Regions from separate parts of the Enterocloster sp. genome, predicted to be linked through region 2. Evidence: predicted binding sites of a transcription regulator. Region 2 holds the regulator's gene; each other region holds the start of a gene.

Region 1 (2,278 bases), on a different contig from region 2:
AGCTCCAGACGTTCATCCAGAATCTTCCAGAATTCATCCATATCGCCCTCGCTGGAACAGGCTACATCCACCAGATTAATGGTCACTACGCCCTGATTGAAACGGCCGTAGTATTTGTGGCTTCCATCTGCATTTCTCTGGGAATCCTCAACCGTCAAAAAGGAGCGGCAGCCCATGCAGGGGTATACATCCCCCTGTTTTAATTCCTTCATGATCTTTGCAGAAATATAGTCCGGAACCATCCGCTTGGCTGTACATTTTGCAGCCAGCTCTGTGAGTCCCCAGTATTTGGATTCCTCTGAAATGTTATCCTCATCCAGCACATAGATCAGCTTAGGGAATGCAGGCGTAATCCAGACGCCCTTTTCATTTTTCACACCCTGCATCCTCTGTACCAGAACCTCTTCGATGATCATGGCGAGGTCATCCCTTGTCTGTCCCTCAGGCACCTCATCCAGATACATAAATACGGTTACAAAGGGAGCCTGTCCATTACAGGTCATCAGGGTAATGAGCTGGTACTGAATGGTCTGGATTCCGCTGCGTACCTCATCTCTCAGCCTGCGCTCCGTTACCTTTGAGATAATTGCCTCATCTAAGGATTCTCCGCACTCTTTGCGCTCCTCAATCACATTTTTACGGATCTTCTGACGGCTGATATCCACAAAGGGAGCCAGATGGGCCAGCGTAAAGGACTGGCCGCCGTACTGGTTGCTGGCAACCTGGGCAACGATCTGTGTGGTTACATTGCAGGCCGTAAAAAAGCTGTGAGGCTTTTCGATCAGTGTTTCACTGATAACCGTGCCGTTCTGAAGCATATCCTCCAGATTGATAAGGTCACAGTTGTGCTCCCTCTGTGCAAAATAATCCGTATCATGGAAATGGATAATGCCCTCCTCATGGGCCCTCACGATCTCCTCCGGCAGCAGCACACGGCGGGATAAATCCTTGCTCACCTCTCCTGCCATATAATCTCTCTGAGTGGAATTGATAACCGGATTCTTATTGGAGTTCTCCTGATTGACCTCTTCATTGATATTGTCTAACAGGGACAGGATCCCGTTATCTGTGGTGTTGGACTTACGGGTCAGCTCTCTCTTATAGCGGTAGCGTACATACTTCTGTGCCACCTCATAGCCTCTCATGGCCATGATCCCGGTTTCCACCATATCCTGAATATCCTCTACATTCACTGCATGAGTGGATTCATTCACCTTATTTGCAATATTATCTGCAATGGCGATAATCTGATAGTCATTCATCTGATGAAGCCGGTCTACCTCTTCGTTTGCTTTGTGAACCGCATTTATGATCTTCTGGGAATTAAAGTCTACCTCTTCCCCATTTCTCTTAATCACATTTGTCTTAACGTCAACACTCATCCCGATCCCTCGCTTATATCTGTCATTTTATCTCATAATAATAAGCACCCCCGGTTTATTCCTTTCTCATCTGGAAAAACCACTAGATATAGTGCCGTGTACTATACTACTACAAAATCATGTGAAATGAAAGAGGAATATTGGAAAATATTAAATTCAGACAACAGCCGTTTTTCTCCCTAATAAATTGCCAAAAGCGCTGCCAGACCATCCTTTCATGGCGGCAGCGCCCGGTTTTTCCTTATTCACACAGCGAAAGCGGTTTTCTGAAAATAAAATGGCCGTCTCCCTGTTTTCCCAAAAAATGGTTATCTTTTACAATTATATTTCCCCTCTGCATTACCAGTTCAATGGAACCTCTTATCTTCATTCCTTCATAGGCAGTATAGTCCACTGCACTGTGCATATGGCTGTGAGTCAGCACCCATTCCTTTGAAGGGTCTAAAATCAGCAGGTCACCATCCGCTCCGGGCTGCAGGCAGCCTTTTTTCGGATACAGGCCGTAGATTCTTGAAGGCTGTGTACAGGCAATTTCCACCAGCTTTTCCAGACTGATCTTTCCCGTCATAACACCCTCGGAAAACAGAAGGATCATGCGTTCTTCCACTCCCGGCGCTCCATTGGGGCATTTGGTAAAGTCATCCTTTCCAAGCTGCTTTTCCTTTCCGTAATTAAACGGACAGTGATCCGTAGCCACTGCTTGGATCTCACCCTCTGCAATGCCCTTCCACAGTGCTTCACAGTCCTCCTTTGTGCGCAGAGGCGGTGACATTATATATTTTAATCCATCCTCATCCAGATACCGCTCCTCTGTCAGAACCAGGTACTGTGTACAGGTCTCCACAAAAATGTTTTTCTGTCCCTCTGCTCTGGCCTCTTTTACTGCCTCCAGACTT
Region 2 (2,278 bases):
AAGATATTCCTCCTTAACGTTCTTTGTACAGGACGCTTTTCTCTCCAGCGCCCGCCAGGGCATGACCTGCCTTTGGCGGTCCCCTGTATATCTAATCTTTTATATTTTATACTATGTGTCCATGTTTTTCAAGTTCTTTTTACGGCTTTTTCTGTAAAAATAAAGCACAGGCCGTTCCAGATACCGTTTGAGCACGATCTGTATCTCCTCTTTAGGGTCAATGGGATTTACAAGAATGCTTTTAAGTCCTGCCCGGTTTGCTCCATATACGTCCGTAAACAGCTGGTCTCCCACAAAGAGAGTTTCCTTCGGCCCTGTCCCCATACAGGCCATGGCATTTTTATACCCTCTCTTTGAGGGCTTTCCTCCCTTATGGATATAAGGACTTTTCACCTGCGACGCAAAAGGCTTTACTCTGGCTTCTTTATTATTAGAAAGAAGACAGGTTTTAAATCCCAGCTTTTTTAAATGTTCAAACAAAGCAATGGCTCTCTCATCGGCAGGTGCGCCATGAGGCACCAGCGTATTGTCAATATCAAAGATCACGCCCTTAATCCCCCTGTCCTTCCAGGTTTCAAAGGGGATATCATATGTGGAGTCCCAAATTTCCTGAGGGTAAAATGGTTCAAACATAATCCTTTTGCCTTTCTCCTATTTTTTGAGAAGTTTTCCCAGCTCCTCCATAAAGGTGCTCACGTCCTTAAACTCTCTGTACACGGAAGCAAAACGCACATATGCAACCTCGTCCACCTGCTTAAGCTTTTCCATAACCAGTTCACCGATCACCGCAGTAGATATCTCTCTCTCCTCCCGATTAAAAATCTGATTCTCAATCTCATCGATCATAACTCCGATCTGCTGGGGAGATACGGGGCGCTTATGGCAGGAGTGGATGATACCGGCTTCAATCTTGGAGCGGTCATATGCCTCTCTGGTATTATCCTTTTTAATCACCATAAGGGGCATGGTTTCCAGTTTTTCATAGGTTGTAAAACGCTTCCCGCAGCGCTCGCACTGGCGGCGTCTGCGGATGGAACTGTTATCGTCTGCGGGACGGGAATCAATTACTTTCGTATCTGCTTCATTACAATAGGGGCATTTCATATGGCTTGCACTTCCCTTCTTTATATAAAATGATGACAATTTATGTCTTTATTTGCATTTATTTTAACCGAAACACTTCTCAAGTGCAAGAACTTTGTAACCAGACCAATGAAAATCATTGGATGGATCGGAATTTTTTTGCTATAATAAAAAAACAAACTATACTGCAGTGAAAGGCGGATCAATATGAATTGTGTATATGTAAGAAATCTGCGTCTGGGAGAAGGCACTCCCAAGGTCTGTATTCCTCTTGTGGGAGCTTCGGATGAAGCTCTTTTTGAGGAGATCAAAGCGCTCTCTTCCTATCCGGCGGATCTGGTGGAATGGCGGACAGACTACATGAATGATATTTTTAATGAAGGGCGGCTGACTGGTCTTCTTCCCCGTCTCAGAGAACATTTGGGAAATACGCCTCTTATTTTCACCTTCCGTACCACAAAAGAAGGCGGACAGCGCCAGGCCTCGACTCAGCAATATAAAACACTGGCTATGGAGGCAATCGCCTCCGGCTGTATCGATCTGATCGATATCGAACTTTTCTCTGATCCGGACAGCATTACAGAGCTTACAGCTCTTGCAAAAGAAAAAGGAGTAAAAACCATTTTTTCCAGTCATGACTTTTACTCCACCCCCTCCTGCGGAGAACTCCTGTCACGGCTGCGCCACATGGAAAAGCTGGGAGCCGATATTGCAAAAATCGCCGTGATGCCCCGGTGTCCGGAAGATGTGCTTACGCTGCTTACAGCTACCGTTACAGCCCGACGCCAGCTCACCTGTCCTGTAGTCACCATGGCCATGGCGGGAACAGGGCTCATCAGCCGTGTCTGGGGGGAAATCTTTGGCTCCTGTCTTACTTTTGGTCTGGCAGGACAGGCATCCGCTCCCGGACAGATCGATGCCAGAGAGCTAAAATGTGTGCTGGATATTCTTCATAATAATCTGTAGCAGACATAGGGTATTTCTATAATAGTAAATATATTTCATTTTCAGTAATTCCCCTTCCCTTTCAGCAAAAAATGTGTTAGTTTTTAGTCAGTGTTTCCTTACAGAGTGCCGGTTCATCCCCCCCAACAGCTCCGGCACTCCCTTCCAAAGTCAAAAGCCCGCACAAGCTTTTCATACAGCTTTTTCTCATAAAACGACTGCCTGCCAGTGATCCCCCGTCACTGGCAGG
Region 3 (2,278 bases), on a different contig from region 2:
TAATTGGAAAAATATGGAGTTCCGTATTTGGAAGTCATCTCAAAAAGCAGGCGGTTGTTCTCCGTATCAGACCAGTCAAAATCCTTTGTAATGGAATAGGTGGGAATAGGATACTGGAAGCCCCGTCCATTGGCATCTCCCTCAATCATGGTTTCAATAAAGGCCCGGTTTACCATGTCCATCTCTGCCTTACAGTCCTTATATTTAAAATCCATCTCCCGGCCGCCTACAATGGCATTCATCTCTGCCATATCATCGGGAACAGTCCAGTCCAGAGTGATGTTGGAAAAAGGCGCCTGCGTTCCCCAGCGGCTGGGGGTATTTACTCCGTAAATAAAGGATTCAATACACTTTTTTACCTCCCCGTAGGACAGATGGTCTGCTTTTACAAAGGGAGCCAGATAGGTATCAAAGGAGGAAAACGCCTGAGCGCCTGCCCACTCGTTCTGCATGATTCCCAAAAAATTTACCATCTGGTTGCACAGAACGGACAAATGCTTTGCAGGAGCCGAGGTGATCTTTCCCGGAATCCCCCCCAGTCCCTCCATCAGAAGCTGCTTTAAAGACCAGCCGGCACAGTAGCCTGTGAGCATGGAAAGATCATGGATATGGATATCCGCATTTCTGTGGGCATCTGCAATCTCCTGATCATAGATCTCGCTGAGCCAGTAGTTTGCCGTCACCGCGCCGGAATTACTCAGGATCAGGCCGCCTACGGAATAGGTCACTGTGGAATTTTCCTTTACACGCCAGTCCTCCACCTTTACATAGCTGTTTACCACGTCCTTATAGTTCAGCAGAGCGCTGTTCATGCTGCGGATCTTCTCCCGCTGCTTCCTGTAAAGAATATAAGCCTTTGCTACATCCGTGTAGCCGGTCTGCTCCAGCACATGCTCCACGCTGTCCTGGATCTCCTCCACAGAAATGCTTCCATCCTTCATCCTGGGCTGAAAATCAGCCGTCACGCGCAGGGAAAGCAGTTCTAAAATCTCATCATTAAACTCATTCCCCGTTGCCCTAAATGCCTTTTTAATTGCCTCCGTTATCTTTTTCAGACAAAACTCAGCGGTTTCCCCATCCCTCTTTACCACCTGGATCATACCTCAAAACTCCTTTCAACATTCCAAATACAAGCTACTACACTTAAACCGAAATGTATTTTTCATTATAGCAGAGGAACACAAAAAACACAACATCTACGCCATATGTTATATATTAAACAAGATGTTGTGTTTTATTATATTTTCTAATACTGCCACTGATGGTATGTTTAATCCCGGTACAGCCCTTCAAAAAGCTCTGCGGGCACATAGGCCTTTACTGCAATGCCCTGCTCCGTATACTCCTCGGACAAAAGCTGTCCGTAGGCGCGTATGGTCTGAATCTTTCCCGCACCGCTGTAGGGATATACCTTTTCCAGATAAACCCGGCTGCTGCGAATAATGCCCCCAAGAATCTGCTCCAGATTCTTTAACCCGTCTCCTGTCTTAGCGGAAATCCTCACCTGATAGTCTGAGGAAAAATCTCTGGGAAGCAGCTCCGTCTCCTTTCCCTCCAAACGGTCAATCTTATTAAACACCGTCACCACGGTCTTATCCACAATCTCAAGTTCTCTTAAGGTTTCCTTTACCACATGCATCTGCATATCCATCTGGGGATTGGAGCAGTCCACCACATGGAGGATCACATCGCTGTAGCGGGCCTCCTCCAGGGTACTCTTAAAGGCATCGATCAGATGATGGGGCAGCTTACGGATAAATCCTACCGTATCCGTCAAAAGGATCTGCTGTCCATCTGCCATTACAAAGGCCCTTGTAGTGGGATCCAGAGTCGCAAAAAGCTTGTTTTCCGCCAGGATCCCTGCTCCTGTCAGCCGGTTTAACAGAGTGGATTTTCCCGCATTGGTATATCCCACAATGGCTGCTGTCAGGCTGTAATTTTTCTCCCTGTGCTGCCTTGTGACCTCTCTATGGCGCTTTACATCCTCCAGCTCCCGCTTTAACTGGCCAATCCGCTGGTGGATCAGACGGCGGTCTGTCTCCAGCTTTTTCTCTCCCGGTCCCCTGGTTCCGATACCGCCGCCCAGACGTGAAAGAGAATTTCTCATGCCTACCAGACGAATGGCCCGGTAACGCAGCTGCGCCAGTTCCACCTGGATCTTTCCTTCTCTTGTATGAGCCCTGGAGGCAAAAATATCCAGGATCACCATGGTGCGGTCCATGACCTTTGTATCCAGCGCATCTTCCAGATTGCGCAGCTGGGCCGGGGAAAGCTCATC

What was found. The regulator NrdR, encoded in region 2, represses ribonucleotide reductase genes. The targets are predictions, from matches to a motif close to CACAANATNTTGTG.
Region 1: the regulator NrdR is predicted to act here: its motif matches at 1,463-1,476, upstream of nrdD (anaerobic ribonucleoside-triphosphate reductase).
Region 3: the regulator NrdR is predicted to act here: its motif matches at 1,219-1,232, upstream of ACZM6M_RS12260 (ribonucleoside triphosphate reductase).

What each region holds. Positions count from the first base shown of each region.
Region 1 covers NZ_DBMACH010000014.1:5,675-7,952, reverse strand. The annotation lists gene nrdD (anaerobic ribonucleoside-triphosphate reductase) at 1-1,382, opposite strand, end outside; gene hydA (dihydropyrimidinase) at 1,624-2,278, opposite strand, start outside.
Region 2 covers NZ_DBMACH010000003.1:203,110-205,387, forward strand. The annotation lists gene ACZM6M_RS04975 (YqeG family HAD IIIA-type phosphatase) at 112-633, opposite strand; gene nrdR (transcriptional regulator NrdR) at 652-1,104, opposite strand; gene aroD (type I 3-dehydroquinate dehydratase) at 1,291-2,049, shown strand.
Region 3 covers NZ_DBMACH010000011.1:55,544-57,821, forward strand. The annotation lists gene ACZM6M_RS12260 (ribonucleoside triphosphate reductase) at 1-1,100, opposite strand, end outside; gene hflX (GTPase HflX) at 1,271-2,278, opposite strand, start outside.